2 regions of the Chryseobacterium sp. JV558 genome follow, and region 2 is predicted to be linked to the other one. Evidence: riboswitches for the same ligand, from Rfam matches in the RefSeq annotation. Region 2 holds a riboswitch; the other holds the start of a gene.
What was found. Region 2 has a riboswitch for thiamine pyrophosphate ahead of pnuC (nicotinamide riboside transporter PnuC). Riboswitches for the same ligand answer to the same signal wherever they lie in the genome.

Region 1 (4,431 bases), on a different contig from region 2:
TGGAGACTCTGCAGCGAATGTAATGGCTGGTTTTGAAACTACATTACCTATTACGCTGGATCAAATGATCTATCATGCGCAAAGTGTGGTAAGAGGAACCGACAGAGCTTTGGTGGTAGCAGATTTACCTTTCGGAACTTATCAGAGTAATCCTGAAAAAGCATTGGAATCTGCGGTAAGGATGATGAAGGAAGGTGGAGCGCATGCTGTGAAAATTGAAGGCGGAAAAGAAATTTCCAAGTCTATCAAAAAAATCATCAATGCCGGAATTCCGGTAATGGGACATTTGGGATTAACACCACAGTCTATTTATAAATTCGGAACGTATAAAGTAAGAGCTAAAGAAGAAGCAGAAGCTGAAAAACTGATCGCTGATGCACAACTTTTAGAAGAATTAGGTTGTTTTTCTGTTGTATTGGAAAAAATACCTGCAGAATTAGCAAAAAAGGTTACAGAAAGCATTTCTATTCCTACTATCGGAATCGGTGCCGGAGCAGATTGTGACGGACAGGTTTTGGTATATCATGATATGGTAGGAATGAACAAAGGTTTTAGTCCGAAATTCCTAAGAAGATATCTTGACCTTTACACAGAAATTACAGGAGCTGTAGCTCAATATGTAAAAGATGTGAAGAGTGTAGAGTTTCCAAACGAAAACGAAAGCTATTAATCCATGCAGAATCAACAACAATCTATCCAAGGAATATTATCTATCGCAGCACTGATTTGTCTTGCTGTAGGATGGTTTAATTTATTTTCCCCGGAAATCAATCACTTACTTTCAAGAAAGGTTTTCTATGTTTTGATAGGAGCCAGCTTTTTTATTCAGGCTCCGCTGCTTAGCAACAAAAATTTTGTCTATGCAATGTATGCTGCCGCTGTAATTTGTGTATTAGGTGCATTTATACCGGAAGGATCAAAACTTTCAGCCGTAAAGACTGTTGGTCTTCTGGCGGGGATTATTCTTTCACTGTCCAATAGAAACAGAAGATAGAACGACACATTATGAAGGAGCAGATTATATATGAAGACAATCATCTTCTGGTGGTCAATAAAAAGGTAGGTCAACTTGTACAGGGGGACAAAACCGGAGACGAATCACTATTAGAAACTATCAAGAATTTTATAAAAATAAGAGATGCTAAGCCGGGAAATGTTTTTCTCGGCTTGGTTCATCGTATAGACCGTCCTACTTCTGGGTTGGTGATCTATGCAAAAACTTCCAAAGCACTTTCCCGTCTTACGCAGATGGTCAAAAACCGGGAGATAAAAAAAACGTATTGGGCCGTTGTAGGGAAAGAAATGATTCCACAAAGGCAGAGATTGGTACATTATTTAATGAAAAATGAAAAAAATAATAAAGCCATTGTTTTTCCAAAAGCTACTGAAGGTGCAAAAGAAGCGATTCTGACCTATAATGTAATCAAAACTCTGGATAATTATCAGCTTCTTGAAATTGATCTTGAAACAGGAAGACACCATCAGATCAGAGCACAATTATCCAAAACAGGAGTTCCAATCAAAGGAGACCTGAAATACGGAGCGCCACGCTCCAATCCGGATGGAGGAATCAATCTTCATGCTAGAAAACTGGAATTTATTCATCCGGTAACGAAAGAAAACATTGAAATCATAGCTCCCGTACCGCAAAATGATGCAATCTGGAGAGCTTGTGAAGAATAAGTATATCACAAAAACTATAACATGAAATTCAAATCACTTTTATTAACCACATTGCTGGTTATGGCATCTTGTTCAGACAATGATGAAATGCCAGTTGATAATTCACAACAGATGATTACTGAAAATACAAGTAAAATAGCATGGAATTATCCTTTTTTGTCGCCTGTCTTTAATGGATTGGAACAAAATTATATGTTCGAATATGATGCTCAGGGAAGAATTAGTAAAAAAGTAGGAGGAATTTTGAAGTTGACAGGAGCTTCGGGGGCTCCGGACCGATTTACAAATCTGATCTATACTAAAATATCTTATACAGGAAATACAGCTGTTGTAGGAAATTATAGCTCAGATCCATCATTTAATGTTCAATTGAATGAAAGGAAACTTGAGTTTGATAATCAAGGCAGAGTTATTAAAGTAGTTATTCCACAGGTTAATAATTCATATATGGATAAGTATTTGACCTATACTTATGACACTTCAGGAAAGTTAATTGAAATTTTAACTCAATATCCTAATGTTCCATACGATCCGACTGATCCACAAGATTATATTTTGACATACTTAGAAAAGTTTATCTATAATAATTCAGGAAATTTAGAAAAGGCAACTAAAACTGAAAAGCATAATAATATTGATGCTTACATTACGAATGAAATTACATTTGATAACTTTGATTCTGCACAAAATCCATTTAAGAACTTAGGTGTTTTTGAAGATTATTTCTACTTTTCATTATCAAAAAATAATCCTCAAAGAAGAATTTCGAAAGAGTATAAACCTTATAGCTCCGAATTTTTTCTGAACCAATCAAATTGGACTAATCAATATAATTCTGATGGAAGCCTGAAGCTTTTTTACTAACGAACTATTTAAAATAAAAGTGAAGACTGTCTCAAAATCGAGATGGTCTTTTTTCATTCCAAGCAAAAATCAATTTTGCTTATTTCAAAATAATGTCTAACTTCGTCCCAAACTTTAGGGGTGTCTGTTATGAACAGACTGAGACTTTACCCTTTGAACCTGATCTGGATTATACCAGCGTAGGGAAAAGTAGATGACTTTTGCTGTACATTCTATTGTACAATGATAGCCATTCCTAAAGTATATTTTAAATTATTAGGAATGGAACTTATAATCAACCACACCCGAAAAACATTTGATGTACTTCCTGCAAACCTGGAAGCATTATTGGCTATTGAGCTGCCTGGAAAAAAGAAAGGCATTGCTGTAGCCCTCAACAACCGTATTATTCCGCTGTCAGTCTGGGCAGAAACACTCCTTAATAACAACGATTCAGTTTTAATCATTACTGCCACTCAAGGCGGTTAATTCTCATATTTAATACCAATACTTATGGCTCACTCCATTACATGTTCGCCATTTCCGAACTCAAAGAAAATCTATGTTGAGGGAACAATACACCCTATCAATGTAGCAATGCGTGAAATACAGCTTAGCCCGACCAAATTGACCAATGGCGGCTTTGAACATAATGCTCCGGTAACCATTTATGACACTTCAGGTCCTTATACGGATGAAAATGCAGTCATTGATATCCAGAAAGGGCTTCCAAGAATCAGAGAGCAATGGATTCTGGACAGAAATGATGTGAATATCCTGGACGGGATTACCTCTGAATACGGAAAAGCTCGTTTAGCAGATCCGCGTTTGGATGAACTGCGGTTTTCTTATGATCATAAACCTAAAGTTGCACAAGAAGGAAAAGAATTGACCCAGCTTTACTATGCAAAGCAGGGAATCATCACTCCGGAAATGGAATATATAGCGATTAGGGAAAATCAAAGAATAGAACAGCTTGAATCTGTATCAAAAGAAATGGCTTTCCAACATCCGGGACACAGCTTTGGAGCGAACACTCCGAAAAGTAAGATTACTCCGGAATTTGTAAGAGACGAAATAGCAGCAGGAAGAGCAATTATCCCCAATAACATTAACCACCCGGAAAGTGAACCGATGATTATCGGAAGAAATTTCCTTGTGAAAATTAATGCCAATATTGGAAACAGTGCTGTTTCATCCAGTATTGATGAAGAAGTAGAAAAAGCGGTATGGGCCTGCCGATGGGGAGCCGACACCATTATGGATCTTTCAACCGGAAAAAATATTCACGAAACAAGAGAATGGATCATCAGAAACAGCCCGGTTCCAATTGGTACTGTTCCCATCTATCAGGCATTGGAAAAGGTAAAAGGAGTTCCAGAAGATCTGACTTGGGAAATTTTTAAAGATACCCTGATTGAACAGGCAGAACAAGGTGTTTCTTATTTTACGATCCATGCCGGAGTTTTATTAAGATATATTCATTTGACAGCCAACAGAGTAACCGGAATTGTATCCAGAGGAGGATCTATTATGGCTAAATGGTGTTTGTTTCATCATCAGGAAAGTTTCTTATATACTCATTTTGAGGAGATCTGTGAGATCATGAAGAAGTACGATGTTGCATTCTCTCTTGGAGATGGTCTTCGTCCAGGATCTATTGCAGATGCCAATGATGCCGCTCAGTTTGCAGAACTGGAAACTTTAGGTGAACTGACAAAAATAGCATGGAAGCACAATGTACAGGTAATGATTGAAGGCCCTGGACACGTTCCGATGCATATGATTAAAGAAAACATGGAAAAGCAGCTGGAAGAATGCCATGAAGCTCCGTTCTATACCTTAGGTCCTTTGACTACCGATATTGCTCCGGGGTATGATCATATCACTTCCGGAATTGGGGCC
Region 2 (4,431 bases):
TCCGATTTTCGTCTTTGACCGATTTCCATTGATTGTCGAAATCCATATGCTCCTATTTGATCTTTACTAGAGAATACGCAGGAAGTGTAAAATCGTCAACCTCTATTTTTTTGATTTAACGATTTGTTCATATTGGTTGATGTTGGGTTAAAGTTGAAATTGATTTTTATTTAAATTAATTGATGTAATTAGATACAACTTTACCTTAATCCTGCTCTCTTATTATTATGACTCTGTCATTCAGAATGTAACGCAGTGAAATGAAGAATCCAGGCTTTACATGATGACAATGAGGTAAGTTGTATATAGCTGCCTTAATTAAAACTAATAAACAATTAGATATACAGATTTGAAGTGAAGTTTGTTATCAATATAAACGGAAAAGGTTAAAAGAAAAAATTCAAGTTGGTCCTTAGAAATTTCAAAACCTTGTTGACATGTTTTTCAACAGCTGTTTTGGAAATATGATTTTCCTGAGCAATGGTAAAAAGGCTGAGATTCTGGATTTTATTTTTTATGAAAAAATCACGGCTTCTTTCAGGAACCTGTTCCAGAAGGTTTTCTATCTTTTTGAGTTGATCTTCCTGCTGCAGCTGCTTTTCGATTTCGGAGGTTTCTTCATCCTGATTTTCCGTAGAATTTTCCAGCGGAACAAAGATCATTTTCCTTTTACGGTAAAAGTTGGAGATTTCCTGTTTGGCAGATTTAAAAATGAGTGCTTCAATTTCTGAAGGTGAATTGGTTTTGGATAAATATTTCCAGACATGCATAAAAATATCCTGAACAATTTCTTCAATATCTTCTTCTTCCGAAAGGTATTTTGCCACAAAAAAATACACCCTGTGCTTGTAACCGGAATATATTTCTTTAAAATGATCCATCCTTTAAAATATCTTTGAACCTACAACTCAATGATGCAAAAGTATCTAAAAGCAATGTCAATCATATTAAATTCATATTAAGTTTAAATTCATAATCATAATACAGTTTGACTTTTGACAGACTTCGATTTACCTCAAAAAGAAAAATCTAAATCATCAGCGGAAGGTCTGAAATTGGAGTGCATCGTTGCTGTAAAATAATCACAAAACACCTGATATATTGCAGAATCAGTAGCTGTTGCCCGGATTCCAAGCTGAGTGTAAACAGTAAGTATTTGGTGGGACAATTGCTCGGTTAGTTCTGTTCCGTAAGTATGAATCTCATTTTGATGATCCGCTGAAATCGCTTTGCTATCAGCAAGAATATTTTCAATATTTCTGGCCATACCTAACACCTTTTCCAAATGTTTTTCAACAGACTCAACAAAGTTTTTGAAATTGATCTGAGGACGAATAAGCTCTGCTTCTTCAATAAAATGAGAAGCCATTCCAAGATAATTCACCAAAAGTGTCAAATCTGCAAAAACCCGAAACGGAATGCTGTCCAGTACATCATCAGTGAAAAAATGGTCGTACACAAAGCTGCACTCTTCGCTGACGATAACATTTTCAATGGTAAAGGAATAAGTTCCGCTGGCTTTCATTCCCATTGATTTCCAGTTGGGGATGATTTCAGCCTGTTCTTTGGGAACAATGAAGGATTGAATCCTCTCATTACCTTCATGATCTACCATCGGCTTACCATTTTCTGTAATTCTGGCATTGAGTGTAAAATGAGTCAGATGGGGAGCTCCTGTGGCAAAATTCCATAATCCATTGATGATATAGGTGTTATCATTTTGCTTTTCTGCAGTCCCGCCCACCATTCCGCTTCCTCCAAAACAGGTTTTAGAATCAGTGAACAGCAATTGAGCCACATCGGGTTTTATATTTCTTGAAAAATAATTGGCTCCGGCACAAAGTGTCAGCATCCAGCCAAAGCTTCCATCAGTTTCAGCCCAGCCAAATAATGCTTTAAGTCCCTCTTCAAAACGATATCCCAATCCTCCGTATTTCCTGGGAACCCAGATCTTAAGCCATCCCTCTTCATGAATATGCTGTATCACCTTATCAGAAATTACAGAAGCTCCCTGAAGTTCTTTTCTGATGTCTTTAGTATTGAGCATTGGCTTTGGTTTTAATAAGTTTCTGCCATTCCATATAACCGGAGATTGCCACTAAAAATAAAAATGACGTCAAAACAGCGTAGAGATATAATTCCTTATGAATCATTAAAGGGATGGAAATAATATTACTGATATTGAGGATCACCCAGTTTTCAATTTTCCGTCTTGCCATCAGCCACATTCCTGCCCATGCAAAAGCACTTACCAGAGAATCCCAGACCGGAACATCCGAATCTGTAAAATGAGTGAGAAAGAACCAGAACAGACTAAAAGTTCCCAGTACAATTCCTCCGGTAATCCATTTTTCTAAGGTTGAGGTAACAGAGATTTCCATTTCGGATTTTTGCTTCCCGAATTTCCAATACAGCCATCCGTAGATGCTCATGATCAAATAATAAAGATTTAATGTAAATTCAGCATACAGTTTTGAGGTAAGCATCACATACAAAGTAAGCAGAATACCGGCAATTCCGAAAAGATAGTTATTGACATTGTTTTTACGGGCCAGTAAAACCTGAATGACTGAAAATAAGACTCCGAACCATTCCGGTAAGGTAATTTGTTTTAAAATGTCCTGCATCATATTAATTGTTAGAAATCAAATGATGAGATGATAAGTAAGCAATCCCTACGCCGGCATTATCTGGATCAGGTGTGGAAGTACATTCCTGGGTATCATCTCAGCCACTGTTCTGTAGCACCCCATTGTTGGGGCAAAGGTGCAGCTTTTTTGCTTAAAAAGAAAATACATCAGGCTTTTATTTCAAATAAAATTCATTCGTGGAGAGAACCACAAGATATTTTTTAACTGCTCAAATTACGAAGAATCTGGCTTAGAAATAAATACTCTATAATTGACGAACCAGCCGAAACGTAAGATTGATACGCTCCTTCATGGAAGTTACAGATTTAGCAATCCGGTGCTCCCAGTTCTCCTGCAAGTCTCCTTTCATGATCAATAATGAACCATGAGGAAGAGGAAGGCTGTATTTACTTTGATGGTGATCTTTTTTCCGGAAATCAAAGTTTCTGGTTTGTCCTAAACTTATTGATGCAATCACCGGGCGGTTTCCATATCTGCTTTCCTTATCCCGATGCCAGGCAACAGAGTCATTGTGATCTCTGTAAAGATTAAGCAATACAGAATTGAACTGATAGCCAAATGTTTCTTTTATTCTTTCTTTTAAAGAAAACAGTTCAGGTGTCCAGAGATGAGTCTCCACTTTACCATTTCCTAATGGATAATCCGTTTTCGGATCTCCATACCATGCCGTTAAGCGCGGTGTCAGCACCATTTTATCATACATTTTCTGGGTTCTTTGTTTCCAGGGAGCTGTTTCAAGCAAATGAGTCTTAAGTTTGTCAGCTTCTTCCTGGCTCAGGAAATGTTCTCGATACTCCAGAAGATCTTTGGGAAATTCATACAATTCTTCTGAGTCGAACAGGCTGAGCTGGGTCATATTTTTTAATTTTTAAATAATAGAATTATATTCCTAAGCATAGCAACCGTTACTAACACGGAGCACTCTTGAAGCTTTTATTGACTCTTTGAATATTATACGATAGAAGGAAATTACAATTGATACAAATAATATCTACAAATATATTAAAAACGATACAAAAATAACCAAAACTATTACCACTTCTTTCTTGAATCTCTGGGATCTCAACATAAAAAAGGAGATCAAATTGATATCTGATCTCCTTTCTATAATTGAATATTGTTTTATATTGCTTTGCTGTTAAGATTAGTATCAGCAATTTTTGTTAACAGATCATCACATTTTTTTTCTTCTTCTAGTGTGCTCAAAAGATTTTTAAGACAATCCTTCTCTTTCAATACTTTTGCAAAGGCTGCAAGTGTACCATAGGAAGCAATTTCATAATGTTCCACTTTTTGTGCTGCTGCAATGATTCCTGCATCTCTTACCGCTCCTGGCTCTGTTTCTTCTATAATGCTTTTCCCCTCATCCAGCAGTCCCTGCATCGCATCACATTTCTTTGCCTGAGCTTTCTTACCGAGTGCTTTAAAACATTTTTCCAGCCTGTCAACATGATCTTCCGTTTCCTTAATATGTTTGTTTATTGCTGTTTTAAGTTTTTCACTGGTCGCGTTTTTCATCATTCTTGGCAATGCTTTCAAAAGTGCTTTTTCAGCCCAGTAAAGATCTTTCAGTGCCTCTTCAAAAAGGTCTTCCAACCCTTTTGCCGCACCTTTTTTAGCCGGAGTCTTTGCAGATGCTTTCCGTGTTGCTGCTTTTTTTACGGTTGCTTTTTTTGTTGCTGTTCTAGTTTCCATAATATACTATTTTAGTATTTGATTGGTGATAATTCTACAACTATAAGACCATTTTTGCCTGAAATACTGAGATGTGGTATCTAAA

Region 1: it holds a riboswitch for thiamine pyrophosphate, as region 2 does, so the genes downstream of both, thiS (sulfur carrier protein ThiS) here and pnuC (nicotinamide riboside transporter PnuC) in region 2, are expected to answer to the same signal.

Annotation. Positions count from the first base shown of each region.
Region 1 covers NZ_WJHU01000005.1:114,034-118,464, reverse strand. The annotation lists gene panB (3-methyl-2-oxobutanoate hydroxymethyltransferase) at 1-670, shown strand, start outside; gene GFU89_RS17785 (hypothetical protein) at 674-994, shown strand; gene GFU89_RS17780 (RluA family pseudouridine synthase) at 1,006-1,683, shown strand; gene GFU89_RS17775 (hypothetical protein) at 1,705-2,547, shown strand; TPP riboswitch at 2,654-2,750, shown strand; gene thiS (sulfur carrier protein ThiS) at 2,809-3,015, shown strand; gene thiC (phosphomethylpyrimidine synthase ThiC) at 3,040-4,431, shown strand, end outside.
Region 2 covers NZ_WJHU01000001.1:931,942-936,372, forward strand. The annotation lists gene GFU89_RS04335 (FecR family protein) at 1-46, opposite strand, end outside; gene GFU89_RS04340 (RNA polymerase sigma factor) at 387-881, opposite strand; gene GFU89_RS04345 (hypothetical protein) at 1,016-2,047, opposite strand; gene pnuC (nicotinamide riboside transporter PnuC) at 2,034-2,630, opposite strand; TPP riboswitch at 2,656-2,762, opposite strand; gene GFU89_RS04355 (alpha-ketoglutarate-dependent dioxygenase AlkB family protein) at 2,896-3,507, opposite strand; gene GFU89_RS04360 (ferritin-like domain-containing protein) at 3,774-4,346, opposite strand.